Regions from separate parts of the Mesorhizobium sp. M1163 genome, predicted to be linked through region 1. Evidence: riboswitches for the same ligand, from Rfam matches in the RefSeq annotation. Region 1 holds a riboswitch; each other region holds the start of a gene.
What was found. Region 1 has a riboswitch for cobalamin ahead of NKH43_RS31200 (CbtB domain-containing protein). Riboswitches for the same ligand answer to the same signal wherever they lie in the genome.
Positions count from the first base shown of each region.

Region 2: it holds a riboswitch for cobalamin, as region 1 does, so the genes downstream of both, metE (5-methyltetrahydropteroyltriglutamate--homocysteine S-methyltransferase) here and NKH43_RS31200 (CbtB domain-containing protein) in region 1, are expected to answer to the same signal.
Region 3: it holds a riboswitch for cobalamin, as region 1 does, so the genes downstream of both, NKH43_RS18750 (ABC transporter ATP-binding protein) here and NKH43_RS31200 (CbtB domain-containing protein) in region 1, are expected to answer to the same signal.

Region 1 covers NZ_JAMYMF010000047.1:817-11,059, reverse strand. Annotated here, with positions in the region: gene NKH43_RS31250 (phosphatase PAP2 family protein) at 1-244, opposite strand, end outside; gene NKH43_RS31245 (ArsR/SmtB family transcription factor) at 674-991, shown strand; gene NKH43_RS31240 (SRPBCC family protein) at 988-1,470, shown strand; gene NKH43_RS31235 (hypothetical protein) at 1,668-1,889, opposite strand; gene mgtE (magnesium transporter) at 2,187-3,584, shown strand; gene NKH43_RS31225 (MerR family transcriptional regulator) at 3,724-4,110, shown strand; gene NKH43_RS31220 (methyltransferase family protein) at 4,130-4,636, opposite strand; gene NKH43_RS31215 (heparan-alpha-glucosaminide N-acetyltransferase) at 4,653-5,651, opposite strand; gene NKH43_RS31210 (MFS transporter) at 5,899-7,098, shown strand; gene NKH43_RS31205 (aromatic ring-hydroxylating oxygenase subunit alpha) at 7,077-8,270, opposite strand; cobalamin riboswitch at 8,410-8,605, shown strand; gene NKH43_RS31200 (CbtB domain-containing protein) at 8,642-8,821, shown strand; gene NKH43_RS31195 (CbtA family protein) at 8,837-9,619, shown strand; gene cobU (bifunctional adenosylcobinamide kinase/adenosylcobinamide-phosphate guanylyltransferase) at 9,612-10,133, shown strand; gene cobO (cob(I)yrinic acid a,c-diamide adenosyltransferase) at 10,135-10,243, shown strand, end outside.
Region 2 covers NZ_JAMYMF010000025.1:43,239-53,481, reverse strand. Annotated here, with positions in the region: gene NKH43_RS22675 (cytochrome-c peroxidase) at 1-533, shown strand, start outside; gene NKH43_RS22670 (helix-turn-helix domain-containing protein) at 811-1,332, opposite strand; partial or broken gene NKH43_RS22665 (phenylalanine--tRNA ligase beta subunit-related protein) at 1,915-2,037, opposite strand; gene NKH43_RS22660 (hypothetical protein) at 1,979-2,281, opposite strand; gene NKH43_RS22655 (hypothetical protein) at 2,350-2,775, shown strand; gene pdxR (MocR-like pyridoxine biosynthesis transcription factor PdxR) at 2,735-4,231, opposite strand; gene NKH43_RS22645 (trans-sulfuration enzyme family protein) at 4,315-5,547, shown strand; gene NKH43_RS22640 (dihydrodipicolinate synthase family protein) at 5,600-6,502, shown strand; gene NKH43_RS22635 (FMN-binding negative transcriptional regulator) at 6,537-6,755, shown strand; gene metE (5-methyltetrahydropteroyltriglutamate--homocysteine S-methyltransferase) at 6,856-9,201, opposite strand; cobalamin riboswitch at 9,297-9,498, opposite strand; gene NKH43_RS22625 (hypothetical protein) at 10,054-10,243, shown strand, end outside.
Region 3 covers NZ_JAMYMF010000019.1:32,504-42,746, reverse strand. Annotated here, with positions in the region: gene NKH43_RS18755 (GyrI-like domain-containing protein) at 1-639, opposite strand, end outside; cobalamin riboswitch at 935-1,138, shown strand; gene NKH43_RS18750 (ABC transporter ATP-binding protein) at 1,231-2,025, shown strand; gene NKH43_RS18745 (ABC transporter substrate-binding protein) at 2,062-3,009, shown strand; gene NKH43_RS18740 (FecCD family ABC transporter permease) at 3,039-4,025, shown strand; gene NKH43_RS18735 (MarR family winged helix-turn-helix transcriptional regulator) at 4,108-4,587, shown strand; gene NKH43_RS18730 (HlyD family secretion protein) at 4,584-5,762, shown strand; gene NKH43_RS18725 (DHA2 family efflux MFS transporter permease subunit) at 6,076-7,611, shown strand; gene NKH43_RS18720 (EAL domain-containing protein) at 7,785-10,243, shown strand, end outside.

The DNA.
Region 1 (10,243 bases):
ACGGCGGCATCCCGTGCAACCATTCATCAGCGTCGGCTAACCAGTGGTCGGCGTAGTATGGGACGACGGACGGGATGGCGATCTTGTAGGTGGAGAACGCGGTCAAGCTGGCAAAGAAGAACAGCAGCACCAACAGACAGCCGCGCCAGCGCCCTTGAACCAAATCCAGGGCGTAGCGAACCGGTTGCCGTCGGCCATGGATGAGCGCGGCACAACAGACGCCACCGATAAACAAGACCGGCATGCCAATAAGAAACTTGTGAGAATAGATTAGGGCTGATGTACGGAATACTTCTGGATATAGTGCAGATGCACCTAACACGTACATTGCCATAAACAAGGAGAGGCGCAATTGCCATATGGCTGAGGGCCTGTGGCGAGAGGCTTCCGTAGTTAGGGCCAAGCCAATTTACCCGTTCTTAATGTTTCGCCGGAGAGACATATACACCGATAAGGTAAAAACCTTGCCGTCAGGTTTACTTTTCCCCGGTGGTCGACACCTGCCGGCTCGCATGCGGTGGATTGATTCCCTGAGCAATCTCGCATCCGCATTGCTGTCCATGCCCCGCGCGAAGGAATTGCCCGGAGCCTCGGGGTCGAACCGGCCGGTGCTTAAACACGGGCCCGCCACTCCCTCGGTTGACCTATCATAAGTTTTAGCTTATCATAAGTCATGGTTTATGATTACGCAGGAATGGTGGCCTTGGCCGATCCGACACGCCGCAAGGTGTTCGAGCTCATCGCCGATCGGCCGCGCTCGGTCATCGATCTGACGCGGGTGCTTCCGGTCTCGCAGCCGGCGGTATCGCAGCACCTCAAAGTGCTGAAGGAAGCCCGACTGGTCCGTGCCGAGCCCAAGGGCGCCAGCAATATCTATCATCTCGACCCGCATGGGCTCGGCGAGATGCGCGCCTGGCTCGATCGCATGTGGGGCGATGCGCTCGACGCCTTCAAACGGGAAGTCGACAACAGCAAGGAGAAGAGGAAATGACGACTATGATCAAGCCCGCACCGGTCAGGAAGTCGGTGACCGTGGAGGTGCCGCTCGACAAGGCATTCGATGTGTTCACGACAGGGTTCGGACGGTGGTGGCCGGCTTCGCACTCAATCGGCAAATCCGCCCTGACGACCGCGGTGATCGAACCGAAAGCCGGCGGCCGCTGGTACGAGATCGGCGAGGATGGGTCACAATGCGATTGGGGCGAGGTTCTCGCCTGGGATCCGCCGTCGAGGCTGACGCTCGCCTGGCGTATCGGGGCCGACTGGCGCTACGATCCGGCATTGCTGACCGAGGTCGACATCCGCTTTGTCGCGCTCGGCGAGAATTCGACGCGGGTGGAACTCGAGCACCGGCTTCTGGAGAACATGGGCGAGACCGCAGAAGCAGCGCGCCAGGCCTTCGAATCGGAGCGTGGCTGGAGTGGTGTCCTTGGCGCCTACGCGGCTGAGGCCAAACGCTACGCTGCCTGATCGGCAGGCCTCTAAGCCCGATATCCAGCGAGACCGTCGCAGCGTCGGCCTCGCCTCATTCCCGGTGCAGCATATGCCGTTCTGCCCGACCACCGGGACTAATGTTGTTGGGCGACCGATTCCCCGACCGGGGCACACCACACCTGGCGTTGTCGCGGACTACCCGGCGGTTGGTCGGCGGCGATGGCAGAGCTGGATTACCGGTGCTTCTCGACGAAAGCCTTGCAGGCGGGTGACAACTGCTCGATCATGCTCTGAAGGTCGCATTTGCCGATCGGTGTCATTGGGCAAAGCCGTTTGTAGTCAGGCTTGCATTCCTTGCCCTGAAAAGATTTGAAGGCCTTTGCATCGGCGGCAATCGGGTTCAAAAGTATTCCCGAACAAACCAGCGCAAGACTGGCAAACAGATACTTCCCCATAAACACCCTCCCTTTATTACCGGTAATTATAGAGATGCTAAATTAGAATCCTCTAATTATCAATCTTGAATTATCAATCTTGGGCAACCGGCAGCTCGCAAGGTCGTCTGATATCCGTCCGTTGCGCACGGAGAGGCCGATTCTCAAGCCAATCGCGCCGCCGCTCCATCTTTGTGTTTGACCATGATCTTTTCGGAAAACCGGTTTCCACTTTTCAGGATCATGGTCTAGACCTGACAGGCACCTTATCCGGAAATCCGATGGCGGGAGGCGCTGGTGGAAGGCCAGGACGAACACATGACCGGCACCAGGGCCGCCGAGGAGCGCCGCGCCGACATCTATGACGAGGACGGCGTCATCCTGTCGTCGTTTCTCACCCAGATCGGTGCCGCGATCGCCGATCGCGATACGCTGACGCTGAAGCGCGAAGTCGACGATCTGCACCAGTCGGAACTCGGCCACCTGCTCGAGGCGCTGCACCCGGAACAGCGCCGCGCCCTGGTCGAATTGCTGGGCAAGGATTTCGACTTTTCCGCGCTGACCGAGGTCGACGAGGCGATCAGGCGCGACATCGTCGACAATCTGCCCAATGCGCAGATCGCCCAGGCCGTGCAGGAGCTCGATTCCGACGATGCCGTCTACATTCTCGAGGACCTCGACCAGGAGGACCAGGACGAGATCCTGTCGCAACTGCCGTTCACCGAGCGGATCAGGCTGCGGCGCTCGCTCGACTATCCCGAAGAGACCGCCGGCCGCCGCATGCAAACGGAGTTCGTCGCGGTGCCGCCATTCTGGACGATCGGCCAGACCATCGACTACATGCGCGAGGACAACAATCTTCCCGACCGTTTCAGCCAGATCTTCGTCATCGATCCGAGCTTTAAGCTGCTCGGCGCCATCGACCTCGACCAGATCCTGCGCACCAAGCGCTCGGTCAAGGTCGAAGAAGTCATGCATGAGACCAGGCATGCCATCCCGGCCACCATGGACCAGGAGGAGGCGGCACGCGAATTCGAACAATACGATCTTCTGTCCGCCGCCGTCGTGGACGAGAACGAGCGGCTGGTCGGCGTGCTGACCATCGACGACGTCGTCGACGTCATCCAGCAGGAGGCCGAGGAAGATCTGCTGCGCATGGGCGGCGTCGGCGACGAAGAACTCTCGGACAGCATCCTTTCGACTTCGCGCTCGCGTGTGCCCTGGCTGCTGGTCAACCTTTTGACGGCCTTCCTCGCGGCTTCGGTGATCGGCCTGTTCGACCGCACCATCGAGCATATCGTGGCGCTGGCGGTGCTGATGCCCATCGTCGCCGGCATGGGCGGCAATGCCGGCTCGCAGACCATGACCGTCACGGTGCGGGCGCTGGCGACGAGGGACCTCGACATCTACAATGCCGGCCGCATCATCCGCCGCGAAATCGGGGTGGGCTTCATCAACGGCATCATCTTCGCCATTCTGATCGGCATCGTCGCGGCTGCCTGGTTCCACGATCGCAATCTCGGCGGCATCATCGCGGCGGCGATGATCATCAACATGTTCGTGGCGGCTCTGGCGGGCATCCTGATCCCGCTGCTGCTCGACCGCTTCAAGATCGACCCGGCTGTGGCTTCGGCGGTTTTCGTCACTACGGTCACCGATGTCGTCGGTTTCTTTGCCTTTCTCGGGCTTGCCACATGGTGGTTCGGCGTAGGCTGAACGGCACCTCAATTGACTTTTACGTAAATGCCATGCGAGGCTTTGAAAGGTGCCTTGTCCGCCGATTCTGGTACGCGCCTGGATGCCGGCGGCGCCGGCCAGTTGGAACTCGCGGCGTGGCCGGGGCATTGGAGTGGCGATGCGGGAATATTATTCGATCACGGAGCTGACCCGCGAATTCGACGTGTCGACGCGGACGTTACGCTTCTACGAGGACGAAGGGCTGGTGCAGCCGGTAAGGCGCGGCCGCACCCGGCTGTTCCGTCCGTCGGACCGGCATCTCATCCGCCAGATCATGCGCGGCAAGAGGCTCGGCTTCTCGATCAACGAGATCCGCGAAATCATCCAGATGTACAGGGAGCCGCCCGGCGAGGTCGGCCAACTCAAGCTGATGATCAAGCGCATCGAGGAAAAGCGCGAGGATCTTCGCCAGAAACGCCGCGACCTCGAGGAGACCCTGGCCGAGCTCGACCAGGCCGAGGAATCCTGCGTCGAGCGGCTGGTTGAACTCGGCGTCACCACGTAAGCGCGGTGTCAGCCCCGGCTCAAATCCAGCGCCGCACCCTTTTCGCGTAGTCCCGGTACTTCTTGCCGAATTTGGCCGTCAGCACCTTCTCCTCGCTCTCGATCGTCAGCTTCTGCGTCAGGAATGCCGCGATGACCGCCAGCGGCAGGAACCAGGCGATCCCCGAGACAAAGGCGAGGCTGACCAGCAGCAATGTGTTGGCGAGGTAGATCGGGTTGCGGCTGACGGCGAAGGGTCCGGTGGTCACCAGATGGTCCGGCACGCCGTTCGGGTTGAGCGTCGTTTTGGCGCGGATCATGATGCGGATCGCGGTGAACCAGAGCGCGGCGACCGCCAACAGCCCCACAAGCCCGGCGGCGAACAGGATGTCGCCGAGAAGATCGCCGATCCACGGCAGTGGATAGAGAAACCCTAGCGCGACGCTGACGATGATGGCGGCGATATAGATCAGCGGCGGCCATGGGATGTGCCCCAGCTTCGGCTGCCCAGGATTTTGCTGCACGGGTTTCGGGTGACTGTCGCTCATTGCTGTCCTCCCTCGATTAGCGCGTTCTCGGTTCCGCCGCCTCGGTTTGGGCGGTACAGGTGCCGGCGAGCTCGCCAATATGCGCCTTCCACTCCGGGGACTGGTCGTTGCTGTAGAGCCGGTCAAGCGAGGCTTCGCCCTGGAGAGTGTCCAGCATGCAGGCACAATAGCTGGAGCAGAACTCGGTGTCGCGCGCCTGCTCGCAGGATATTTGGCAGGATTTCAGAAAGTTCACCTCCCTGCTTTCGACCCGCGCCGGCATGAATTGCGAAAACAGCCAGACCGAGCCGATCAGCAGCGGCTGATGGATCAGATAAAAGGCAAGGCTGTGCCGGCCGATGAAGACCAGCGGGTTTGCCCAGCGGCCTGGCGTCATGGCCGACAGCCGGGTCAGCACGCCGGAGGTGGCGGCGAGTTTGGTAACCGCGATGCCGGCAAGCACGGCGCCGAACCAGGGCAGCAGCGGAACATAGTCGTTGGAGTGCGGATTGGTCGCCGATAGACCGACCCACCACAAAGCCGGATGATCGAAGGCCTCGGATCTGAGGTAGAAGGGCGCCGCGATGACAAACGCCGCGACAAGCAGCGTCAGCAGCGCCGGCAGCCGCAGGAACGCCAGGCCGAGCAGGCTGGCGAGCGCGATCTCGTGCAATATGCCGAAAAAAATGAAGCCGTCGGGCGTGGCGATTCGGGTGACCAGCGATATTGCGAGAGCCGCCCCGGCAACCATGGCGAAGCGCTTCCAGAAGCCTGTCCAGCGGATTTTCTTGCCATGGGCGAGATAGAGGCTGACGCCGACCAGGAACAGGAAGCTCGAGGCGATGCAGCGCGCGTAGATTTTCCACCAGCCGAAGGCGGTGAGGCCGGGATCGGTGTAGCCGAAAAATTCGAGATCCCAGGTGAAATGATAGCTCGCCATGGCAAGCAAAGCGATGCCGCGTGCGATGTCGATGGCGGCGATGCGCTTCGCCTTCGGTTGATCCTGAACGGCGGTGGTCGGCGTGGCGATGCTCATCGGTCTCGCTGTCTTGGTTCAGCCCCGGCAAGACGACTATCACGGTTGCCACCGTCAAAAGAAGCAGTCCTCGCGTCGCGTTGGCGCGGGTCAGCATTAGAACTCGCTTTAGGCCAGAGCCGGAAAGCCTTTGGCCGGCTTCGCTTTTTGCCGTGAAGGCGTCGGTTTCCTGTTACCCGGCCAGGAATCGCCGCGGCAGATTTGTGCTCCAAACCCTGCTTTGGGCGATTCTGCTTCGGGGAAAGCAATGGCTACCCATGTGCGCCATCCTATCTGGCTTGCGGCCTTGCGGCCGGCGGATGCACGCACCTTCGCCTCGCTTTATGCGGTCGAATCGTTCGCGCGCGCCACCGTCTCCAGCGTCATCCCGATCCAGGCCTATGAGATCCTGCACAACGAGCAGATCGTCTCGATCCTCTACACGGTCGTGGCAATGCTCGGCCTCTCGGCGACGCTGTTCATGCCGATGTTGATCCGGCGCTTTGCCCGGCGCTGGGTCTATACCGCCGGTGCCTGCCTGCTGGCCGTCGGCTCGCTGTTCTTCGTCACTCATACGCTTGCTGGCCAAACGGTCGGCATGCTCTGCCGCGTCATCGGCGCCAGCGCGCTGGCGATCACGCTCAACCTCTACATCATGGACCACATCCGCAAGACCGATTTCATGCAGGCCGAGTCGCTGCGCATGGCGTGGTCGATGCTTGCCTGGACCGCCGGGCCGACGCTCGGCATTTTCCTCTACACGCGTTTCGGCATCTATGCCGCGCATAGCGCGGTGGCCGTCTTCGCCATGGCCCTGCTGGCGCTGTTCTGGACCTACCGGCTTGGCGACAACCCGTCGATCCGCCCGGGCAAGACGCGGCCGGTCAATCCGCTGGCCAATATCGGCCGCTTCGTCGCGCAGCCAAGGCTGAGGCTGGCCTGGCTGATCGCCTTCGGCCGTTCCTGCTTCTGGACGACGTTCTTTGTCTATGGGCCGCTGTTCATGGTGATCACCGGCGAGGGCGAGCTCGCCGGTGGCCTCTTGGTTTCGGCCGGCAATGCGCTTTTGTTCATGGCCATCTTCTGGGGCAGGGCGGGAAAGCGTTTCGGCGGCCGGCGCACCATGACGTTTGCCTATTTCGCCATGTCGGCGACGCTGCTGGCGGCCGGCGCCGTCGGCGAGGCCGCGCCGCTCGTCACCGGCGCGTTGCTGCTTTGCGGTGCCTTCTTCACCATCGCGCTCGATGCGCTGGGCTCGACCGCGTTCATGCGCTCGGTGCGCTCGTATGAGCGGGCGCAGATGGCGGCGGTCTACCGCACCTATCTCGACTTTTCCGAGCTGACGCCGCCGCTGGTCTATTCAGTGGTGCTGGCGTTCTTCGGCCTGGGCGCGGTTTTCGCGACGCTCGGCCTGCTGGCGGCGGTCTGCGGCTTCGTCACTTGGCGCTATCTGCCCAAATCGCTTTGATGTTCAAGCGCCGCATGCCGCTCGCGCACCCAGTTGTGGAAGCGGTGCAAATCATATTCCTCGGGCATCAGCACGCCGGCCTTATGGCGCATCGAGCGCAGGCCCTTCTGGTTGACCTCGCAGATATCAGCGTCTTCCTCCAGCACCTGGGTACCGAAGGCGACGATGTTGTCGATATCCGCAGCCGGATCGACGAGCGCTTCGGGCGAAAAAAGCCATTCGGCGGTGAGTTCGGTCTGCTCCGGCCCAAGCGGCACCAGCCGCACGGTCCTGACATAGTCGACATGGCCGACGACGAACATCGACGGCAAGTTGGTGGCATAGGTCTGCCCGGCAGCACGCTCGGCCGGCGTCAGGCTCGAAAAGACCGAGCCGTGGACGCGCCCGTCGCGCGACCAGGTTTCGGCCCCGGCCCGCAAGCCGCCGGCAAATTCCGGCGCGTCATTGTCGGCGTGGCGCGCCCATTCGGGGTCGTCGTGCCGGCCCATCAGGCCGCGGCCATAGATCGGCACCAGCCGCGACAGGTCCTTGTGGACGCCAGGGCAGTGCAGGCACTCGTTGAAGTTCTCCCAAAATATCTTCCAGTTGCAGTTCATAACCTTGCGCAGCACATGGCCGCTCAGCAGCGTTTCCAGCGGCCAGTTGGCGAGGTTGCCGGATGCCGGATCGAAGGATGTTTCAGCCGAACCGGCAGCGTCTTGCGCGAGGTTGACGAAAACGAAACCGCGCCACACCGAAAGCGCGACGCGGTAGAGCGGATGATCGGCCTTGTCGAAACCGTCCGGCAGCGATTTCGACGGCACGCGCACCAGATCGCCGCGCAGCGAATAGGACCAGGCGTGGTAGGGGCAGGTGATGAGCCGCGCCTTCAGCCGTCCTTCGCTCTGCTGGCAAAGCTGCGAGCCGCGATGGCGGCAGGTGTTGTGGAAGGCGCGCAATTCGCCGGTCTCGTCGCGCAGCACGACGATCTCCTGCGTGCCTATGCGAAACGTCCTGAATGCCAGCGGCTGGGCAAGGTCGGCCTCGCGGCAGACCAGCAGCCAGTTGCGATACCAGATGGCCTCGAGATCGCGCTGATAGCCTGCGATGTCCCAATAGGCCGATGACGGCAGCGTCGGCTCGGCCCGCGTCAGGCCGTTATAGGGACCGCGCTCATTCGGGCTGGGTTGCATGCCGGCTTCCTCCCATCCGCCAGCCGACACCCGGCTGTGAGAATTGTCAATTGCGGCGCCGGCCGGCGAGCTTGGCGAGGCGGCGCATTCGCCACACGATCCGGCGGAATTTGGTTTGCCGGGCGCGGCGATTCTGCCTATAGTCGCTGATGTCGTCGGTTCCGTTTGGAACCAAGAGGGAATGCGGTGCGGGCGAAATTCTTGCCCAATGCCGTGGCTGCCCCCGCAACTGTGTGCGGTAGTCCTCTCCATATGCCACTGAAGATTTTCTTCGGGAAGGTGGGGAAGGGCGCTGATCCGCGAGCCAGGAGACCTGCCGGCGACAGGAAACTGACTTCTATGCCCTCGGGTGGAGGGCGAAAGGACAAGACATGAATACCGCTTCCGTCTCGCTCGGCGCTTCCGTCTCCTCGCAGTCGCGTTTCATGCAGCTGGCGCTTGCTGCATTCCTCGGCATTTTCGTCATGGGCTTTGTCGGCTTCTCGCACATCGATGCGGTCCACAATGCCGCCCACGACTATCGCCATTCGATGGGCTTTCCCTGCCACTGACAAGGGGCTGACATCATGACACTGTTTCGCAACGTCGTGTTCATCGCGGCGATCGCAGGGCTCGTGGCCGGCGTCGTTCTCGCCTGCATGCAGGCCTATGCCACGGTGCCGCTGATCCTGAAGGCGGAAGTCTACGAGCAGGCCGGCGGCGGCCATGACCATGCCGCGGCACCTGCGGCACCGGTCGAAAACGCCGGGGGCACGATGGCTATAAGCAGCGCCGCGCCGGCACCGGCTGAAGCAATGGCTCCGGCGGAGGACGAAGGCTGGGCGCCGGCCGACGGTTTCGAACGTTTTGCCTTCAGCGTCGTTGCCAATATCGTCACCGGCATCGGCTTCGCACTGATCCTGGTTGCGGTTTCGGAATTCGCCGGCGGCATCGGCAATTGGCGCCAGGGCCTGTTCTGGGGGCTTGCCGGCTTTGCCGTGTTCACGCTGGCGCCCGGCCTCGGCCTGCCGCCGGAATTGCCGGCAATGCCGGCGGCCGACCTTGTCCAACGCCAGATCTGGTGGTGGGCAACGGTGGTGGCGACCGCCGCCGGTCTCGGCCTGCTCGCCTTCCGCAGATCGCTGCCGCTGGCGGTCCTTGCGGTGGCGTTGATGGTGGCGCCGCATATTGTCGGCGCGCCGCAGCCCGACAGCTTCGAGACGACAATCCCGGAAGGCCTGCATCATCAGTTCGTGGTGGCGGTGACGCTGACCAATCTGGTGTTCTGGCTGGTGCTCGGCGCGGTCGTCGGCGTGGTGCGCGGCCGCTTCACCGGCACGGCGACCAGCCTGCGCGACAGCTTTGCCTGACCGCGCTGCCGGGGCGCTGACCCTGATCATCGGCGGTGCGCGCTCCGGCAAGAGCGTGCATGCCGAGAGGCTGGTGAGTGCCTGTCCGGCGCCATGGAGCTATATCGCGACGGCGCAAGCCTATGACGAGGAGATGCGCGAACGGATCGCGCTGCACCGCTCGCGCCGCAGCGCCGGCTGGACGACCATCGAGGCGCCGCTCGACCTTGCCGGCGCGATCGAGGCACTGCCTGACGGCCAGCCGGTGCTGATCGATTGCCTGACGCTGTGGCTGACCAACCATATGCTGGCCGAACATGATGTCGAGGCCGAATGCCGAAGGCTGGCAGATGTGCTGTCGCGGCCGCGTGGACGCTGGTTCGTGGTGTCCAACGAGGTCGGCCAGGGCATCGTGCCGGAGAATGCGCTGGCAAGACGGTTTCGCGACGCGGCCGGCCGGTTGAACCAGGACGTTGCCGCCGTCGCTGACACCGTGCTTTTGATGGTGGCGGGGCTGCCGCTCAGGGTGAAATGACATGGCTGATACTATCGACCCCAAGGACGAGGAGCGCCACCGCGCCAAGATGGCCAAGCGCAAGGCGGTGCAGGACGCCGAGGTTGCAGCCAAGACGGTCGAGAAAGGGC
Region 2 (10,243 bases), on a different contig from region 1:
ACCTCGCCAAGGCAATCGAAGCCTTCGAGGCGACACTGGTCACGCCGGCCCCCTTCGACAGTTTCCTGAATGGCGATGACGCCGCCATGACTTCCGAACAGAAACAGGGCCTGGCGCTTTTCATGGACAAAGGCTGCTCGTCCTGCCATGGCGGTATGAACGTTGGTGGGCAAGCCTATTACCCATTCGGCCTCGTGGAACAGCCCAGCGCCGAGGTCCTGCCGGAAAAAGACAAGGGCCGATTTGCGGTCACCAATACTGCCGACGATTCCTATGTTTTCCGCGTGGCGCCGCTGCGCAACGTTGCACTCACCGCGCCATACTTTCATTCGGGCAAGGTTTGGGATCTGAAACAGGCCGTTGCCATCATGGGAACCACCCAGCTTGGCGTGGTACTGGCGGACGAAGAAGTCGACCTGCTTGTTGCCTTCCTCAACTCGCTGACCGGAAAGGCACCCGAGCTCGCCTATCCCATTTTACCCGCCGAAACGGCGACAACGCCCCGGCCTGTAACGCAGATCTTAGGAAAATAAACGGCCAGCTGACTGCGGAACATCGCAATCGACAATGATTGCGACTTTTACTGGACGAGACGAGTCGCGACGTCCATGAGAACGCAAATGGCTCGTTTCCAAAGTGCAGACACTGCTTCCGTCACCAGCTCGTTGCGATGGAATCATGTTTGGGATCTGGCGTGCGACATGCCAAGGAAGGCGTCTGACGCATGAGGCTCGCGCGCTGGCGATACCGCGCGGCGGCCGGCCATCGCGCTGGCGGCCGAATTGCCGCGCGCCGAAGTGATCGGCCCCCTTAGGGCGAAGGGGCAGCCACTCCGTCCTCCATGTCCAGCGATTCTTCGACTGCTTCCGGATTCCGGGCGATGGTCCAAAGGAGAGTATTCGCCGCTGCATCCGGTTTCGAGCGACCTTGCTCCCAGTTTCGAAGCGTTGCCAGATCGAGGCCATACCTCACGGAGAATGCCTCCTGAGAGAGCTTCGTGCGATCCCGGACTTCGCGAACACTTATCGGCCGCGGCGCATGAACCTTCGCGATCACGCCTGCGGACGACAGTTCATTCTTCAGTGCCATTAGGTCGTCGACGCAAGGAACCGTCACGAACGCCTTGCCGTGATCGACCATCTCCGTGAGTATCGCGTGGGCCGTCCTGAGCGGCAGCTGTCTCTTAACGAGAATCCGGGCGGCCTCAGGAGTATTCGCGCCGTGAAGAAAACCGAGGCTCAGTCGGATGGGAGAGCCTGACGACACCGGGACGACGTCCCGGGTTCGAACCCGTTGTCCGTACCGCTCCATGAATTTCGATGTAGTCGACATTAAGCTTCTCCGCGATCACTCGACCGAGCTTGCGTAATTTGGACATCCAACACTGGAGGGCATCGCGATAAAAGTACGCCCAACAACGCTAAGGGAGAACAAACGGTGATCTGATTTCATTCGACGCTCGTTTTCGAGAGCCGTTCTGGGTCGTTCGCAATCAACTGTGTAGGCCAGCGGAGCGAGCAAGGAGCGCCAGATCCGGACAGGGCTGAGTGGGGTGTTTCTCCGTGGGGCGATGCCCTAAGGGACACGAGATGTAGTGGATTCGTCGATCCGCGCGGTTTCGATTCGCGCACCCGGGCACAACGCTTGGATAAGTCCCATCAAATGCTCTCCGGTGCCCGTCATCTGTATAGCTGACATTGGGCCGAGGGCTTCCAGCACGAGCCACATGGCGCGGGTATCGACCGTGACCCATGGTGCGCCGCCCCTGCCGCCAGTTCCAGCGGCGGCACGTAACACCGGCATCATCACACCAGATGACTTCGCCCGGTTCGGGATGCTCGGTTACCATTTCACCTTGCTCGATCGTGCCGAATGGCTCCGCTCCCTTCGCAATTAGAAGTCTCGGGACCCCTGTTAAAGATCGAGATCCTCCCCGCCAATCGGAACGCCGTACAGCACGCTGACGGCATTGTAGGCATCAACCAGTGGGGATATCCGCGGGAGAGAGCCATCTTTCCGCACCCGCTTGAGAAGCGCGGCGGCCGAGCACGGCGTTCGATTGGCCTTTGTGCCGAAAGCCTCGTAGGCAACGGCCCACGCGCAAGATGCGCGTCCCTTTGGGCGTCATCGCGAAGCGCCGCCTGTTCCGCCGCCGCAATCGTGTCGTTAACGCCTGTGCATCCGGCACGTCGATTTCAGCGTTCCGCACCACAATGCTGATCAGATGAAAATCCGGGTAGCGGGCCTTGTTCTCGGGGTCAATCAATGGCGTGAAAGACATGGGATGCTCTTTTCTCATGGGGAGGCTTTGCGCTGCGGGTGGTTCGGGAAATGTTTCAAGAAAGGTGCTTGTCGAGCGTCCAGATCTTCTGGCGTCGCCATGGTGCATGCCGCACCATGCGCTGGATAATTCCATCATTCGGCGGTGGACAAGGCCTGACAGAGATCGTCGATTATGTCTTGCGGGTGCTCGAGCCCACCTCGGCCGGCAACAAGCTACGCCTCCTCCAGATCCTCCATTTCATAGGAGGCAGCGGGCGCGATATGGATGTGAAGCAGCTTTTCTTGCCGGGTCATGCATCGCTTTCGGAAATTCGTCTCACGAAAATCTCCCGCCAAACTGGCCTGATCAACAGCATGGTATGGCGTTTTCCCAGTCCAGTTGGCTTTGCAACGAAAACGCGGTTCAGCCCAAGGGTCGGTTTCCTCGCCAGCACGCCACGTCCCCGCCGTTTTAGCCACCGTGTCCCGGCAACGCGTCTTGCACCTGCCTGACAACCGCTCGCAGGACCTCAACGCCCTTCTCGATCTGCCGAATGCTCAAGGCGGCATAGCCCATGACAAGCCCCACGCGATCGATGTGGCCTTCGTCCGACTGCCGCTCGTAAAGGGGCGAGATCAGGTGTAGCCCCAGGCCCGCGCCTCGGGCGGCTTCGACCAGGGTCGTTTCCCGCGATCGCGGCAGTTCGTCGAACCAAACGACGACGTGCAGACCGGCCTCTGCTCCCTGGACAGCGATGCGATCTCCGAAGCTGCGCCGCAAGGCGCCCAACAACGTCTCCCGACGCTCGCCGTTCAGCCTGCGCACACGCCGCACATGGCTTTCGTAGCCGCCACTCTCGATCAAACAGGCCAGAGCCTCCTGTTCAGCCACCGGCGAATGCCGGTCCGCGAATTGTTTGGCGGTTGCGAAGACCTCCTGCAATTCCGTCGGGACGACGAGATAGCCGATACGCAGCATCGGCGAGAGCGTTTTGGAGATCGTGCCGAGGTAGATGACAGCCCCGTGGTCCTCAAGACTGTGCAGCGGAGGGACCGGATTGATATCGTAGCGATATTCGCTGTCGTAGTCGTCCTCGATCACATAGGCGTTGTTGTGCCGCGCCCATTCCAGAAGCTGATGGCGGCGCGCGATCGGCATGACGCCGCCCAGCGGAAACTGATGCGATGGCGTGACATAGGCCAGTCGCGCCCCGATCCCCGCCAGCAACTCCGTCTTCATCCCGTCCTCGTCGACGGTGACCGGGATGGGCGAGGCACCCGTACTGGCAAAGACCTGACGCGCCATCCTATAGCACGGGTCCTCGATGACAAAGCGGTCGGCGGGATCGAGAAGCAGGCGCGCGCACAGGTCGAGGCCCTGCTGCGAACCGTTGACGATGATGATCTGCTCGAGGTCGCAGCTCAGGGTTCGGGCGCGCCAGAGATAGCCCTGGAGCGCCTGCCGCAGCCGGCGCGAGCCGCGCGGATCCTCATAGGCAAGACGCAACGGGCGCTGCCCCATCGCCTCGTTCATCGCACGTTTCCAGACCAATGCGGGGAAGTCTGACGGCGCCAGGTCGCCATAGCGGAAATCGACCTTCAGCCCAGTCGGCAGATAATCCGGCCAGGGCGGCGTAACGCGCAGTCGGCCCCCATAGGCGGACAGAAGAACCGGGCGGACCCGTTTCGCAGGCGTGCGGCTTGTCCCAGGACCGATCAACGAAGATGCAACGCGGGGTCGTGCGCCTTGACGGACGTCGATGAAACCTTCCGCAGCCAATTGCTCATAGGCGACCGTCACCGTCGTTCGCGAAACCCCAAGGTCATTTGCGAGGCCTCGGGAGGACGGCAGCTGACTGCCGGTTTCGTAGACACTTCCGAGGATCTGCTCGCGAAGAGCCTCGTAGATCTGGCGTGCACCCATCGCGTGCGTGCGACCTGCAGAACCGGCACTTGAAGACTGGACCATTTCATTCATCGCCAACTGGATATTTCACATTGGCCAGTTTGCCGTCAATCTTTCGGAAACCCAAGAAAGATCTTAGAGGCCGAATGACCCGTTCCTATCAATCCGAAACCGATGCTCTCACGCGGTCGCTCAACGACACCGGTCCCGGATTCGCCACTCGGGCGATCCATCATGGCTACGATCCGGCCGGCTTTTCCAATGCCGTTCAGCCGCCAGTCTTCTTGACCTCGACCTATGGATTCGAAAGCGTGGCAGCGAACGAGGCAGCCGCCGCCCTTGGCGGAAGGCTCTATGCGCGCGAATACAATCCCACGACGGAGATCCTCGAGCAACGGCTCGCCAATCTGGAAGGAGCCGAGGCAGGTTTGGTCGTTGCCTCGGGGATGGCGGCTTTCGGCACACTGATCTTGTCGCTCCTGTCCCAAGGCGATGAACTAATCGTCCACAAGACGCTTTATGCGAACACGCTTGCCATGGTCGAACAGGCGGTCCCCCGCTTCGGCATCAAGGTCGTCGCGGTCGACCTGTCCGATCCTCACAATCTCGATGCCGCGATCACCGAGCGGACCCGGCTTGTTTTCTTCGAGACGCCGGTGAATCCGCTGAGCCGCATCCTCGACATCGCTGCCATTGCCGAGCGCGCCCACGCGCGCGGTGTAAAGGTTGCAGTCGACAGCACCTTCGCCTCCCCAGCGCTCCAGCGGCCGCTCGAACATGGGGCAGACCTCGTGCTCCACTCGCTGACCAAATACATCAATGGGCACGGCGATGCCCTTGGCGGGGCGATTCTCGGCGACGCGCAAACGCTCCGCACGCTGCACGAAACGGGCCTGCGCTACATCACCGGCGCAGCGCTCTCGCCCATGTCAGCCTTCCTGATCCTGCGCGGTCTGAAGACGCTCACGCTCCGCATGGAGCGGCACAGCGCCACGGCCGTTGCGGTGGCTCGGGCGCTCGAAGCGCACCCGGCGGTGGCATGGGTAAGTTATCCCTTCCTCGACTCGCACCCTGATCAGGTGACGGCGCGAAAGCAGATGTCCAAGGGGTCGGGCATGTTGGCCTTTGGCCTGCGCGCTGGATACGAAGGCGCGCGCCGGATGATGGACCGGCTCAAACTGATCACTCGCGCTGTCAGCCTCGGCGATGCCGACAGTCTCATCTATCATCCGGCAAGCCTGACCCGTGCTCGTCAGCCGATCCGCAAGGATGCGCATCTGGCCGATGGAGTCGGCGAGGACCTCATGCGCCTCTCGGTGGGTCTTGAAGACGCCGATGACCTAATCGCCGACCTGCGGCGGGCTCTGGACGCCTTGTGATGACCTGTCGTCCGGCCAGTCCTGCGCTCACGCACAAACCTGGAGCCTTGCCATGGCATTCCTGAGCGGTCTTTCCGCGTTTCCCATCACGCCCGCCGATCGTGACGGCCGCGTCGATACCGTTGCTCTGCGCAGGCTGATTGCTCGGCTTGGCGCCGCTCAGGTCGACTCCATCGGTCTTCTCGGCAGCACCGGCACCTACATGTATCTGTCGCGCGAGGAACGGCGACGGACGCTCGCCGAGACCTTGGACGAAATCGCCGGGCGAACGCCGGTCGTGGTGGGTGTGGGCGCGTTGCGCACCGATGAAGCAGTGAGGTTCGCGCAGGACGCCAAGGCCCTTGGAGCTGCCGCGGGGCTGCTTGCAGCCGCCTCCTACACCCCGCTCACTGAGGACGAGGTGTTCGAACATTTCTCGACGGTGGCGTGCGAGAGCGGCCTGCCGATCGTCGTCTACGACAATCCAGGAACGACGCATTTCCATTTCACCCCAGCACTCGTCAGCCGCCTGGCAAAGGTGGGTGGGATTGTCGCTATCAAGAATCCGACAGACAAGGGCGATGCGATCAAGAGCCATCTGGCCGACCAGAGGCGCACTGTGCCGGAAGGGTTCTCGATCGGCTACAGCGGCGACTGGAACGCTGCAGAGGCCATAATCGCCGGCGCCGACACATGGTACAGCGTCCTCGCCGGCATCCTGCCCGAGGTCTGCGTGAAGATCGTCACGGCGGCGCAACAGGGCGATGCGGCCGAAGCGCGACGGATCGATGCCACGCTTGCGCCGCTCTGGAGCCTCTTCAAGGAGTTCTCGAGCCTTCGCGTCGTCTATGCACTTGCCGAATTGCTCGACATTTGCCGTGCCGACCCCCCGCGTCCCATCCTGCCTCTGCCCTCAGCAGCGAAGCGCCAGATCGCCGCCGCGTTGGAACGCTTGCCATCGGATGTCAACCGGTGAACAGCGAACCCGGCGGCCAGTGAAGGAACCTGTCATGTATGTACCCGCGCATTTCGATGAACCGAGCCGAGAAGTCCTTTACGAACTGATCGAGAACAGCGCACTTGGCATGCTGATAACCCATGGCCGGAGCGGTCTCGACGCCAATCACATCCCCTTCGAACTCGACACGTCACAGGGAGAAAACGGTACCCTTTACTCCTGCGCGATTAATACACGTGCCGAAGGAAAGTGCACATTCTCGCTTGAGTGACTTATTTCAAAGGATGTGATCGCGTTTTGGCACATTCACGGCCGACATGCGGCAGCCGGTGACTCACCACATGGTGAGCAACCAAGAAACCCTCCGGAGCCTACACTTTCTCCCGGAGCGCACGTGCTGCATCGACCATGTTCATGAGGGCAGGGCGGACCTCCTCCCATTTGCGTGTTTTGAGGCCACAGTCCGGGTTTACCCACAGTTGGGAATCCGACAGTCGCTCGCGGGCAAGCATGACGAGATCCGAAATCTCCCCGACTTCCGGGACACGTGGTGAGTGAATGTCGTAGACTCCGGGCCCGATTTCGTTCGGATATTTGGAGCTCGTGAAGGCGTCCAGCAGTTCCATTTTCGAGCGCGACGTCTCAATCGAAATGACATCCGCATCCATTTCAGCGATCGCGTCGATGATCTCGTTGAACTCCGAATAGCACATGTGGGTATGGATTTGAGTCGCGTCCTTTACACCCGTTGAAGCGATCCGGAAGCATTCGACAGCCCAGTCGAGATAGTCGTTCCAATCAGACTGGCGCAGTGGCAATCCTTCGCGAAACGCGGCCTCATCGATCTGGATCATCCTTGCGCCGGACCATTCGAGATCCGTCACTTCGTCGCGGATGGCGAGCGCGATCTGGCGGCATGCTTCGGAGCGCGGTACGTCGTCGCGAACAAAAGACCAGTTGAGAATGGTCACTGGGCCTGTGAGCATTCCCTTCACAGGGTTTTCCGTAAGCGACTGGGCGAATTGCCACCAGCGCAGCGTCATCGGATTGCGCCTCGATACGTCGCCGAAGATGATGGGGGGGCGCACGTAACGCGACCCATAGCTCTGCACCCAGGCATGCTGGGTGAAGGCGAAGCCGGACAGCTGCTCGCCGAAATACTGTACCATGTCGTTTCGTTCGAACTCACCGTGCACCAGCACGTCCAGCCCGATCTCTTCCTGCCAGCGAATTGCAGCCTCGATCTCCTTCTTCAGGAAGGTCTCGTAGTCGACATAGCTCAGCTGGCCCTTCGCATGAGCGGCCCGCGCCCTGCGTACCTGCGGCGTCTGCGGGAAGGACCCGATGGTCGTCGTCGGGAACGGCGGCAGCCCGAGCGTGCCGGCCTGGACTCTGGAGCGCTCGGCAAAAGCGCTCTCTCGTCGCTTCATGCTGTCGTCAATGCTGGCGATCCGCCCCTCAACCAGTGGGTCATGGATCTTCGTGGATGTCACGCGAGTGGCGGCAGCCTCGGCAGACGCTTTCAACGCGCCTGCCACCGCATCCCTTCCTTGGGACAGGGCCCGGGCAAGCAACACCAACTCGTCGGTCTTCTGGGCCGCGAAGGCGAGCCACGACCTGATGTCCGCGTCGAGTTCCGTCTCCATGCGGAGGTCGATCGGCACATGCAGCATCGAGCAAGAAGGCGCGATCTCGACGCGGTCCAAGGGCCAGCCGGCGACGATCGGTTTGATGCGGTCGAGAATGGCGGGCAGGTTCGCACGCCAGACGTTGCGGCCATCGATCAAGCCAAGCGAGAGCACCAGATCCTTCGGTGCGAGCCGACCCACCGTTTCCAGCTGCTCGGGAGCGCGCACGAGATCAACATGCAGCCCGGCCAGGGGCAGAGAAACCGCGGTTTCGAGATTGTCTCCCAGCGGCCCGAAATAGGTAGCCAGCATGATCTTCAGCTCGGGCGCGGCTTTCGACAGCTGGCCATAGGCGAATTCGAACGCAGCTCGTTCGTTCGGGTTCAGATCGAGGACAAGCGCTGGCTCATCGATCTGCACCCAGTCGGCTCCAGACAGCTTCAGCCTCTGCAGGAGTTGCTCGTAGACGGGCAGCAGCCGCGGCAGGAGCGCGATGGGATCGAATCCTTCGGCAGGCGATTTCGCCAGCTTGAGGAAGGTGATTGGTCCAAGGATGACTGGGCGTGTGTGAATGCCGAGAGCTTTAGCCTCGAGGAAGTAGTCGGCCGGTTTCGTCGACGAGAGGGCGAACGTCTGATCATCGTCGAGTTCCGGCACAATGTAGTGATAGTTGGTGTCAAACCACTTGGTCATTTCCATCGCGGTTACATCAGGCCGACGAGCCGCCTGCTGGTGACCAGCGTGTCCACAATCCTCCGTCTGACCCTGGTTGCCGCGCGCCATTGCGAAGTAGATGTCAAGTGGGACCTCGCCGCAATTCCAGCCGTAACGGGATGGAACGGCGCCGACCATGGCTGCGGTGTCGAGCACATGGTCGTAGAGCGAGAAGTCGTTCGACGGGATTTTCGACACGCCGCGATCGTGCTGCTCCTCCCAGCTAGCGGCACGGAGCGCCTTCGCCGTCGTGAGAAGGTCGGGGGCGGAAGATTTTCCGGACCAGTAACTTTCAAGCGCGAATTTCAGTTCTCGCCGACGACCGAAGCGCGGCACGCCGAGCGTTGCTACAGGAATTTGATGAGAGACAGTCATGCCATACCCCGATGGTTGGGGCGTCGGTGACAAGGAAGGCGCTAGCAGGCCGGCACGAACGCCAGGCTGCGGCGGCCACCGAGACACCCCGCCTGTGGACGTAATTCGCCGTGGCAGGTCTCCTGGCTCGCGGGGTCATAGCCAGCTACCCGTCCTCCCAAGGCTATTCGCCTCAGTGACATGAGTGGGGTTGGCTCGCCGCTAACAGTTGCGGGGGCAGCGCCGGCATCGCACCGGCTTCCCTCTTAACTCCGCTGCGGCAGCGCCGTACGGAGAACCACGACACGGGAGACAATCACAGCAGTTCGCTTCTTTGTCAATACCGCATAAAGAAATGTTTATGTCGTTATATTAAATTTCCGTTGGCATGTTCCAAAGGTCGCCTCGAAAGCGAAAACTGTGGAAGCCTTGAGCGGCCGGTAAATCAAAGCAATGACGCACGGCGCCCTTGTCCAGGAGGATAGGAGTTCGTCGGCTGCCGGCAGCAAACATACCGGCAAGCCCCGTGGTGCTGCTTAGCGCATCATGCGAACCACCTCGGCGTCGAACTTCGGCTCCGAGGTTCCGACCGCTTCGTTGGTAATCTGCTCGCGACCATATTCGGGTCAATGGCGAGGCTGTTGCCCATGTGGAAGCTGTTGGCCGTGATGCCCTCGGTGATATGACACAACGATTTCGGGGGGAGCACACCGAGGCCAGGCGCAGCGGCGTGTTGCGAAGTGATCGAGGCCAATGTCTCGAACTGCTTGTTCGCAGCCCACCGGCTCAAGGTAACCCGGCTCAAACCACCGGGCCAGCTCAAGTCCTGTCCAAATGAGGCCTGAGCGGCAAATCGTCGTGCACGCGCACGGTTTGGCGTTCGATCTTGTGATGCGTCTTGGGCGGACAATCGCCACGGTGCAGCGCGCAGAAGCGGTCCCCAATTGGGGAGCCGAGGGCGGTGAGGGCAAGCCAGCGCCACAGGCGGAAGGGGACTTGGACCTGTTTGCCCTGCTGGACCACAAGTTCGCGACACAGGGCCTCAAGGAGAAGACCAAGAGTG
Region 3 (10,243 bases), on a different contig from region 1:
CGCCGGCACGCGCACACGCCAAAACTCCCTCGGCAGGTCCGAAAAATCGGACACTTCGACGCCAGCGATGTAGTCGAAATTGCCGGCGTCGTCGCCGTTGACGCAGACGCCATAGGCGACGTCGCCGATCTCGCCAGGAATGTTGCCAATATAGGGGCCGAACCGCTGCCACTGCATCGGGATGCCGGCGCTGGTTTCGCAGCTGTAGCGCTCGCCGAGACCGGCGATGAGAAACGGCCGGCTGGTCTCAAAACGCGGCGGTTCGAGAGTGGCGAGAAAGGACTGGTCCATCAGGATCGGCTCCACAAGATCGAGGTTGTCGAGCGAGCCTTGTGCGCGCACCAGTTCCGGCGTGGTGCCGAACTGGTCGCGGAAGGCGCGGGTGAAGGCCTCATGCGAGGCATAGCCGGCGTCGAGCGCGACCGAGAGGATGTCGGGTGCGCCGGCGCCAAGCTTGCGCGCCGCTTCGGTCAGTCGGCGAGAACGGACGTAGCTCATCACCGAACGGCCGGTAGCCGCGCCGAAAGCCCGCGTCACATGAAAGCGCGACACCCCGCTGCTCTTGGCGACATCGTCCAGCGAGACTGCTTCGGGCAGGTGGCTTTCAACGAACCACAAGGCTTTCTCGATCGGGTTCATTTGGCACCTCGCATTGGCCCAGTCTCCGCATTGGCCCAGTCTTTACATTGGCCCAGTCTTTACATTGGCCATGTCTTATATTGGCAAGATTATGGTGCCGCTTCCTGGCGGAGGCAGTTTGATCGAAATTGCGCACTGCGCAAATCGAGAGCGACGGTCGTCGGCAAGTCGCAGGCGTCGCGCGAAAAGGCTTGACAGGAAGCGGGCAAACGTCCTTTTAAATGTAACGTTATTACATCACGAGGTCTATATGGCTCCTTCTGACAAGACTTATTGCGCTGTGATTGGCGGAAAACTAGGGTGGCTGACTGATGGTCCCCGAGTCGAAAGGCAAGGGGTGAAAAGGGAACACGGTGAGGTCTTCGGATCGAGGCCGTGGCTGCCCCCGCAACTGTAAGCGGTTAGCAACATCCGAAATGCCACTGGCCGGCAAGGCTGGGAAGGCAGGATGGCGCAAAGACCCGCGAGCCAGGAGACCTGCCATCAGCATGAGTTGACCGGACGGGGTGTGCCGGGAGGAGACGTGGACATCGGTCTTGTCGGCCGGTCCGTCCAGCTTCCTTCCGTCGCCATTGAGAAAGTGACGGTAAGTTGGACGCCTCCCTGCCTCTTCTTGAAGCGCGTGAGCTGAGCGCGACGACGAATGGCCAGTGCCTGGTCAGCGCGGTGAGCCTTTCGCTAGCGGCGGGCGACCGCCTCGCCATCATCGGCCCCAACGGCGCCGGCAAGACGACGCTGCTGCGCATGCTATGCGGTACGCTGCGGCCAAGCGCGGGAGAAGTGAGATTTTCCGGACGCCGGCTGGACAGGTTTTCGGCCGCCGAGCGGGCACTGCACATGGCGGTCGTCGGCCAGACCGATCAGCCTGATCCGCGGCTTGCCGTGATCGACTACGTCGAGCTTGGGCGCGTCCCGCATGCCGGCTTGCGTCGGAGGAGGGAGCAACGCGACATCGTCATTGAAGCACTTCGCAGAACCGGCCTGCTGCCGCTGCTCGGCCGCACGCTCGGCTCGCTATCCGGTGGCGAGCGGCAACGCGCCCAGCTTGCACGCGCCATTGCCCAGGAGCCAAAAATCCTGTTCCTCGATGAGCCGACGAATCATCTCGATCCGCGCGCCCGCAGCGAACTTCTCGAACTCGTGGCCGGGTTCGGCATGACCGTCGTGGCGGTGCTTCATGACCTGTCGCTGGTCACGCCATTTGCCGCCAGAGTCGCGGTGATGAACGAGGCCCGCTTGCAGGCACTCGCCGGTCCGCGCGAGGCGCTGACCAAGCAGTTGATCCGCGAGATTTTCGGCGTCGACGTGCTTCGGCTGCGCCATCCCACCGAAGACCGCGAGCTGACGGTCTTCGAGGTCCCGAACCGTGCCGCTTCGCCATCCTGATTCAACCCCATCCTCATTCAAAAAGGAGCAACATCCGTGAATCGCCTTGCATTTTCTCTTGCCTTCTCGTTGCTGACCTCGCCGGCCTTTGCCTTTCCGGTAACCGTTGATAGCTGTGGCACGCCGTTGACCTTCGACGCCGCGCCGAAGCGCGCCGTCATCCAAGATCTGAACATGGCCGAGATGGCCTTTGCACTGGGCCTGCAACCGTCGATCGTCGGCCTGACCGGCATCACCGGATGGTACAAGGTCGGTCCGGAATTCAAGGCCGAGCAAGGTTCGATCCCGGAACTCGCGCCGAAATACCCGACGCTCGAAAACCTCGTCGCGGTCGAACCCGATTTCTTCTTTGCCGGCTGGTACTACGGCATGAAGCCGGGCGGCGAGGTGACGCCCGATACGCTGGCACCGCACGGTATCAAGACGCTGGTGCTGACGGAAAGCTGCGTCCATCTCGACAAGAACCGCCCCGCCGCCTCGATGGACCTGCTCTATGGTGATGTCGAAAAGCTGGGCAGGATATTCGGCAAGGAAGCCGAGGCGCAGAAACTTATTTCGGACTGGAAAGCGCAACTCGCCGACATCACGGCGAAAATCGGCGACCACAAGGGAACGCGGGTGTTTCTTTACGACTCCGGCGAAGACAAACCCTTCACGTCAGGCAAGTTCGCGATCCCCAGCGCCATGATCGCCGCAGCCGGCGGTGACAACATCATGGCCGACATGCAGACGAGCTGGGGCAACACGGATTGGGAAACGGTCGCTTCCCGCAATCCGCAGTTCCTTATCCTGCTCGACTACCAGGATGGCGGCGGCTACAGGAAACTGCTCGATTTCCTGAAAGCCCACCCGGCGATGAAGGAGACCGACGCGGTCAAGAATGAGCGCTTCGTCGCGTTGCGCTATGCCGAACTGACACCTGGGCCGGCTAATATCGAGGCGATCGGCAAGATCGCCAGGGCGATGCACCCGGAAGCTTTCTGAGCTTGCGCCACAGGCCGTTCGAATTGGCAATGGCAGCAGGAGCAGCGGCAATTGTCGCTCTTTTTCTGCTGTCGATCGCCTATGGGTCGACGATCATCGCGTTGAGCGATGTGGTTGCTGCGCTCGGACATGCCGCCGGGCTGGACGGAGACATCGTGTCCGGTCCAGCCGGCAAGATTGTTGTCGATCTCAGGCTGCCGCGCACGATTATGGCCATCTGTGTCGGCGCTGGGCTGGGCGTCATCGGCGCGCTGCTGCAGACGGTGACGCGCAACGACCTCGCCGATCCGTTCCTGTTCGGCCTGTCTTCCGGTGCCGCGGCCGGCGCGGTCTCCGTCATTACCATTTTTGGTGATCATTTCGGCATCTGGACATTGCCGGTCGCGGCCTTCACCGGCGGCGTATTGGCCGCAGGTATCGTCCTTTTGCTGGTTTCGCGGGTGAGGGGGCAAGGCCCCGAACGGCTGATCCTCGCCGGGCTTGCCGTCTCGTTCCTGTTCACCGCCTTGACCAACTATCTGGTCTTTGCCGGCGACCAGCGCGCCGCCCACTCGGTCCTGTTCTGGACGATGGGCGGGCTCGGGTTGGCCCGTTGGGACAATGTCGGGCTGGCTGCTCTGGGCGCAGGAACCATCCTTCTCTACGGACTTTGGAACCATCGCCGGCTCGACGCTTTCCTGGCCGGCGAGAATGCCGCCGAAAGCCTCGGCGTGCCGGTAGCGCGGATGCGCAGGATGACATTTCTCGTCGCCGCTTTCTCGACGGCGATCCTTGTTTCGGTCGCAGGCGTCATAGGTTTCGTTGGCCTGATGATCCCCCATCTGTCCAGGACCCTGGCCGGCCCGCTGCATCTGCGCCTGATTGCAAGCTGCGCCCTCTTCGGGGCGGTGCTGTTGCTGGCAAGTGACCTTCTTGCGCGCACGCTATTGCCACCGCAGGAACTGCCGATCGGCATCATCACCAGTTCGGTCGGCTCTTTCTTCGTGGTCACGATGCTCATTCGCAATCGCTCATGATGTGACTGCCATGCACATTTGCCGCCTTCTGGCACAATCCGGGTTCCTTGAATTATGAGCACGCTTATTATATATGGCGCTCATGGTTTCCGACGGCATCGACAGATTGGGCTTTTTGATCCACGACGTGCAGCGCCTGATGCGCAAGCGCTTCGAGGCGCGCGCCAGTGGTTTCGGCCTTTCTTCGGCGCAATGGCGGCTTCTGGTCCGTGTCGCCAAGGAGGCGGGTGTCGCGCAGGCGCGGCTTGCCGAGCTTCTCGAAATCGAGCCGATCAGCGTCTCGCGCCTTGTCGATCGCATGGAGGAGGGCGGCTGGATCGAGCGCCGTCCCGACGCAACCGACAGACGAGTGCGCATGATTTTCCCGACCGCCAAGGCGAACGCAGCCTACGCCCACGTCAAGAGCCTTGCCGGCGAGGTGTATGAGGAATCGCTCGTTGGCGTTTCGCCGGAAGATCGCCGCGTCCTGGTCAAGGCGCTGGAGACAATGGTGCAGAATCTTGCGGATGGTGAGACGCCGCCCTCGGAAAAAGTGAAGAATACGGAAGGCGCAGCAGCATGAACGCGGTAGCCAAAGTAGATAAGAATGCGGCCAAGCTGGAGATGGAAGCTCCCGCGAAGCCGGCGGCAGCTCCGGTAACGGTCGCTCCGCAGGTAGCTCCGGCGCCAGTGGCGCCGAAGAAGAAGCGTCGTGCCGGCCGCTTCCTTTTGATGTTTGTGCTGCCCGCTGCGTTGATCGCCGGCGGCAGCTATGTCTGGGTGACCGGCGGCCGCTATCAGGAGACCGAGAACGCCAATCTGCAGCAGGCCAAGGTGTCGATAGCCGCCGATACGGCGGGCCGCATCGTTCAGGTCGATATTTTCGACAACCAGTCTGTCAAGCAGGGCGACGTGTTGTTCGCCATTGATCCCGAGCCCTACCGGATCGCATTGGCCCAGGCCGATGCGGCGGTGGCCGGCGCGCGGCTCAATGTCGAGCAGCTGCGTGCGGCCTACAGCCAGGCGCTGGCGCAAGAGAAGTCCGACGAAAGCCAGGTCCAGTACGCGCAGTCGCAGTATGACCGCGCCGCCGACCTTGCCCGCAAGGGCATCAACGCCAAGTCGTCGCTGGACGAGGCCAAGAACGACCTCGACAAGGCCAAGCAGCAGCTGGCCGTGGCCCAGCAAGGGATCGTCAGCGCCAAGGCGGCACTTGGCGGCAATCCCGACATCGAGACCGACAAGCATCCGACAGTGATGGCGGCGCTCGCTGCACGCAACAAGGCGGCCTACGATCTGGTCCAGACAACAGTCAAAGCGCCTGCCGACGGCATCATCAGCCAGGCCGCTTCGTTCAAGGTCGGCCAGTATGTCGGCTCGGGCACGCCGCTGTTTTCGCTGGTCGAGACCGGCGATACCTGGGTCGACGCCAATTTCAAGGAAACGCAGCTCACCAACATGAATCCGGGCCAAAAGGCCGAAATCGTGGTCGACACCTATCCGGGCAAGACGTTCGAAGCCACCGTCAAGGCGATTGGCGCCGGCACCGGGGCCGAGTTCTCGCTGCTGCCCGCGCAGAACGCCACCGGCAACTGGGTCAAGGTCACGCAGCGCATTCCGGTCCGCCTGGAGTTGACCGACGCCGACGCCAAGATGGCGCTGCGCACCGGCATGAGCGCGACCGTCACGGTGGACACCGGCGTTTCCCGCGGGCTGCCGGGCATTTTCCGCCGCGCCACGGCAGGCGAGGCCAAGTAAAGAGGCCTGACAGCGGCCGCATGGCAAACAGCGAGATGGATGCAGGTGACAGGATTGGTCCGAGGGAGGCGCAGGAAGAGTTGAATGCGTAGACGGGCTGCGCTGCGGCCTGGCTAAACCAGACAACGTTGCGCAGGATCTTCGGTCCTCAGGTTTCCGGGCGGCAGGCGCCCGCTTTGTCGAGACGCTCAGTCGATGTAACCCCCACATCGATGCTCGCGTCCCACCGCGATGAGGGTCTCTCTGCAGCGAGGGCCTCGCCGTCCGGAAACCTAGTGTACACGTTTTTGTTACCTGCTGGAAGTTTTACGTCATGAGCACCCCAGAACCCTTTCGCGAAGTACCGCACCGCGGCCTGATCACAGTTGCGCTCATGCTGGCGACGATCATGCAGGCGCTCGACACGACGATCGCCAACGTCGCGCTGCCGACCATGACCGGCGATCTCGGCGCCTCCCCCGACAACATCAACTGGGTGCTGACCTCCTACATCGTTGCCGCCGCGATCATGACGCCGGTGACCGGCTGGCTTGCCGACCGCTTCGGTCGCAAGGAGCTGTTCCTGACGGCGGTGGTCGGCTTCACCGTCTTCTCCATGCTGTGCGGCATCGCCTGGAGCCTGGAGACCATCGTTCTCTTCCGGCTGATGCAAGGCGTCTTCGGCGCGGCCATCGTGCCGCTGTCGCAGACCTTCCTGCTCGACATCAACCCTAGGGAACGCCACGGCCAGGCCATGGCCATCTGGGGCGCCGGCATCATGCTGGGACCGATCCTTGGCCCGACGCTGGGTGGCTGGCTGACCGAGAATTTCAACTGGCGCTGGGTGTTCTTCATCAACCTGCCGGTCGGCATCATCGCCTTCCTCGGCATGGCCGCATATCTCCCCAGCGTTGCCCGGCGGGTGCGCAGCTTCGATTTCTTCGGCTTCGCCATGCTCTCGCTCGGTGTCGGCGCGTTGCAACTGATGCTAGATCGCGGCGGCGAGGTCGACTGGTTTTCCTCGATCGAGATATGGATCGAGCTTGGTCTTTCCATCACCGGCTTCTGGGTATTCACCATTCACACGTTGACGGCGGAGCACCCCTTTATCGACCCGAAGATCTTCCTCGATCGCAATTTCGTCACCGGGCTGGCGTTCATCTTTGTCATGGGCGTGCTCATTTTGGCGAGCATGTCGCTGCTGCCGCCAATGCTGTCGACCATCTTCGGCTATCCGACCCTCACCATCGGCATCGTCCTGGGGCCACGCGGTGTCGGCACGATGATCGCGATGCTGTTCGTCGGGCGGATCATGCACAGGATCGATGCCAGGATCCTCGTCGTCATCGGCTTCCTGCTGACCGCGCAATCGCTCTATACGATGTCCAGCTTCTCGCCGCAGATGGACAACTGGCTTATCCTCAGCTCCGGCGTCATCCAGGGCCTTGGAATGGGAATGGTGTTCGTGCCGCTGTCCACCGTGGCCTTCGCCACGCTCGACGCACGCTTCCGTACCGATGCCACGGCGTTGTTCAGCCTGGTGCGCAATCTTGGCTCGTCGATCGGCGTATCGGTGGTGACGGTTCTGCTGGTGCGTAACACGCAGATCAACCACGCCGAGCTCTCGGCCTATGTCAACCCGTTCAATCCCAACCTCTGGGCGGCGTCGCCGGCAGCAGCGGGCGGCGATCCGATGGCGCTGTCGCTGATGGATCGCATGGTCAATATCCAGGCGATGATGATCTCCTACGTCAATGACTTCAAGCTGCTGATGATGATGACACTGCTTGCCGTCCCGTTTGTTTTCCTGCTGCGCAAGCCAAAGGCTGCGCCGCCCGCCGGTGGAGCGCCTGCCGCGCATATGGACTAAGTCTCACGGCTCCGGCAACCGCGACCGGCTCACGGCTTCCGTTGCCTGTGCCGGTCGGGTCGGCATTGAGCCGGTTCACCTGCCATTAGTATATCCCGACCAATATGCACTCGCTTTTGGGTTGAAGGCGAGCCTCCTTTGCTTGCCTCAAGCATCAGCGGGAGGAACTGTGTTTGGCCACGAAATCATCCAGGCAAACCGCCGAAGTGCCCGAATCCGCCAATTTGACGACGCTGGCACAACTGGCGACTGCCTCATATGAGGCGCTCGAGCGCGAGCTTCGCGCCACGATTGCAGCGCTTCAGGACCAGGCACTGCGGTTCCAGACCGCGATCGAGAACATCTCGCAAGGCATCTGCTTTTTTGACGCCGATGAACGGCTGATCCTGTGCAACCGGCGCTATGCGGAAATCTATCGCCTTGCGCCGGAGCAATTGCAGCCGGGCGCGGCGCTGCGCGAAATCGTCGAGCGGCGCGTCGCTGTCGGGACCTCGGCAATGAATGCGGACGCCTATCTGGCGTTGGCCCGGGCAGTCAATTCGGGCACTGCTTCGGGGAACTGGACAGCCGAGCTCGCCGATGGCCGGACAATTCAGGTCTGCCATCAACCGATGCCTGACGGCGGCTGGGTGGCCACGCACGAGGACATCAGCGAGCTCAGCGCCAACCGCTTGGTTGTCGACGAGCGTATCTCCTTGCAGACGCTGATCGACCTGGTGCCTGACTACATGTGGGTGAAGGACACCGAAAGCCGCTTCGTCGTCGCCAACCGAGCCATTGCGTCCGACAGCGGTCGAGACAGCACGAGCGACATGATCGGCCTGAGCGACTTCGACCTTCATGCGCCGGATCTTGCGCAGAAATTTCGCTTCGTCGAGCAGCAACTGATGCGCGACGGACAACCGATGATCGACGAGGAGGAGTTCGTCGTCGATGCGTCAGGCACCGGCAAATGGTTCCTGTCTACGAAACTGCCATTGCGCAACGTTCAAAACAACATTTTCGGCCTCGTCGGCATTGCCCGCGACATCACTGCGCGCAAGCAGGCCGAAATCCTTCGCGATGGGCAGGCGCATATCCTCGAGATGATCGCAAAGAGCGCTCCCCTCGAAGACGTGCTCGAGCGGCTCATGCGTCTGGTCGAGTCCCAACTGGCGGGGATATTCGGTTCGGTCTTGCTGCTCGACAAGGATGGCAGCCACTTGCGCCACGCCGCCGCGCCGAGCCTGGCGAAAGACTACACCGACGCCGTCGACGGCGCCGCGGTCGGCCCTCGGGCCGGGTCTTGCGGAACGGCGGTCTATCGGCACGAGCCGGTGATTGTCGCTGACATCATGCAGGATCCGCTTTGGCAGGATTATCGCGAACTCGCGCGGCCGCACGGTTTGCGTTCGTGCTGGTCGACCCCGATCCTGTCGCATCAGGGCGCGGTGCTTGGCGTCTTTGCGATGTATTCGATGACGGTGCGCGAACCGACCGAGGCCGAGACCCGCCTGATCGATTTCACCACGCGCATCGCCGGGATCGCCATCGAACGCAAACAGGCTGAAGACCGGATCCACTTCATGGCCAATCATGACGTGCTGACCGGGCTTCCCAATCGCGCCTTGCTCGAGGATCGGCTTTCGCAGGCGGTCCTGTACGCCCAGCGATACGATCGCTGGGTGACGGTGGTGTTCATCGATCTGGACAATTTCAAATTTGTCAACGACACGCTCGGCCACAATGCCGGAGACGAGCTTCTGAAGATCGTCGCAAGTCGCATGGTCGACTGCGTGAGGGCAACCGATACCGTCGTGCGGCTTGGCGGCGACGAATTCGTCATCGTGCTTTTCGACCAGCCGGCGAACGTCGATCTCGTTTCCGAGACCTTGCAAAAGCTCAGGTCGGCACTCGCCGAACCGGTTCGGCTCGGAGCGCATCTTGTGCGGGCGACGGCCAGCATAGGCATTGCCAACTATCCGAAGGATGGGACTGATCCCGATACGCTGCTGGCAAATGCCGATGCGGCCATGTATCGCGCCAAGGAGTTCGGCCGCGACAATTTCCAGTTTTACGCTCCGGAGTTCAATACCCGGGCGCATGAAAAATTCGTGCTTCAGGAAGAGTTGCGAAACGCCTTGGCGCGTTCGGAATTCACTCTGCTCTACCAACCGCAAGTGGACCTTCGGTCAGGTCGGATTTTTGCGGTCGAGGCGCTGATACGCTGGAACCATCCAACGCTTGGCACGATAATGCCGACGATGTTCATCCCGACCGCCGAGGAGACAGGCCTGATCGTACCGATCGGCGACTGGGTTCTGCATGAGGCGTGCCGGCAGAACAAAGCCTGGCAAGACGCCGGGCTGCCGCCCTTGACCGTTTGCGTGAATGTGTCGGCGCGGCAATTCAGGGAGCGCAACCTGATCGATCGCATCGTCAGCGCGCTGAAGGACAGCGGCCTGGAGGCCAGGTATCTCGAGCTGGAGGTGACCGAGAGCCTTATCATGCAGGATATCGAGCTCGCCGTCGCGACCATGAACGCCCTGCAAAGCCTGGGTGTCCAGATCTCGATCGATGATTTCGGCACAGGCTATTCCAGCCTCAGCGCACTCAAAACCTTTCCCGTGGCGCGGCTGAAGATCGACAAGTC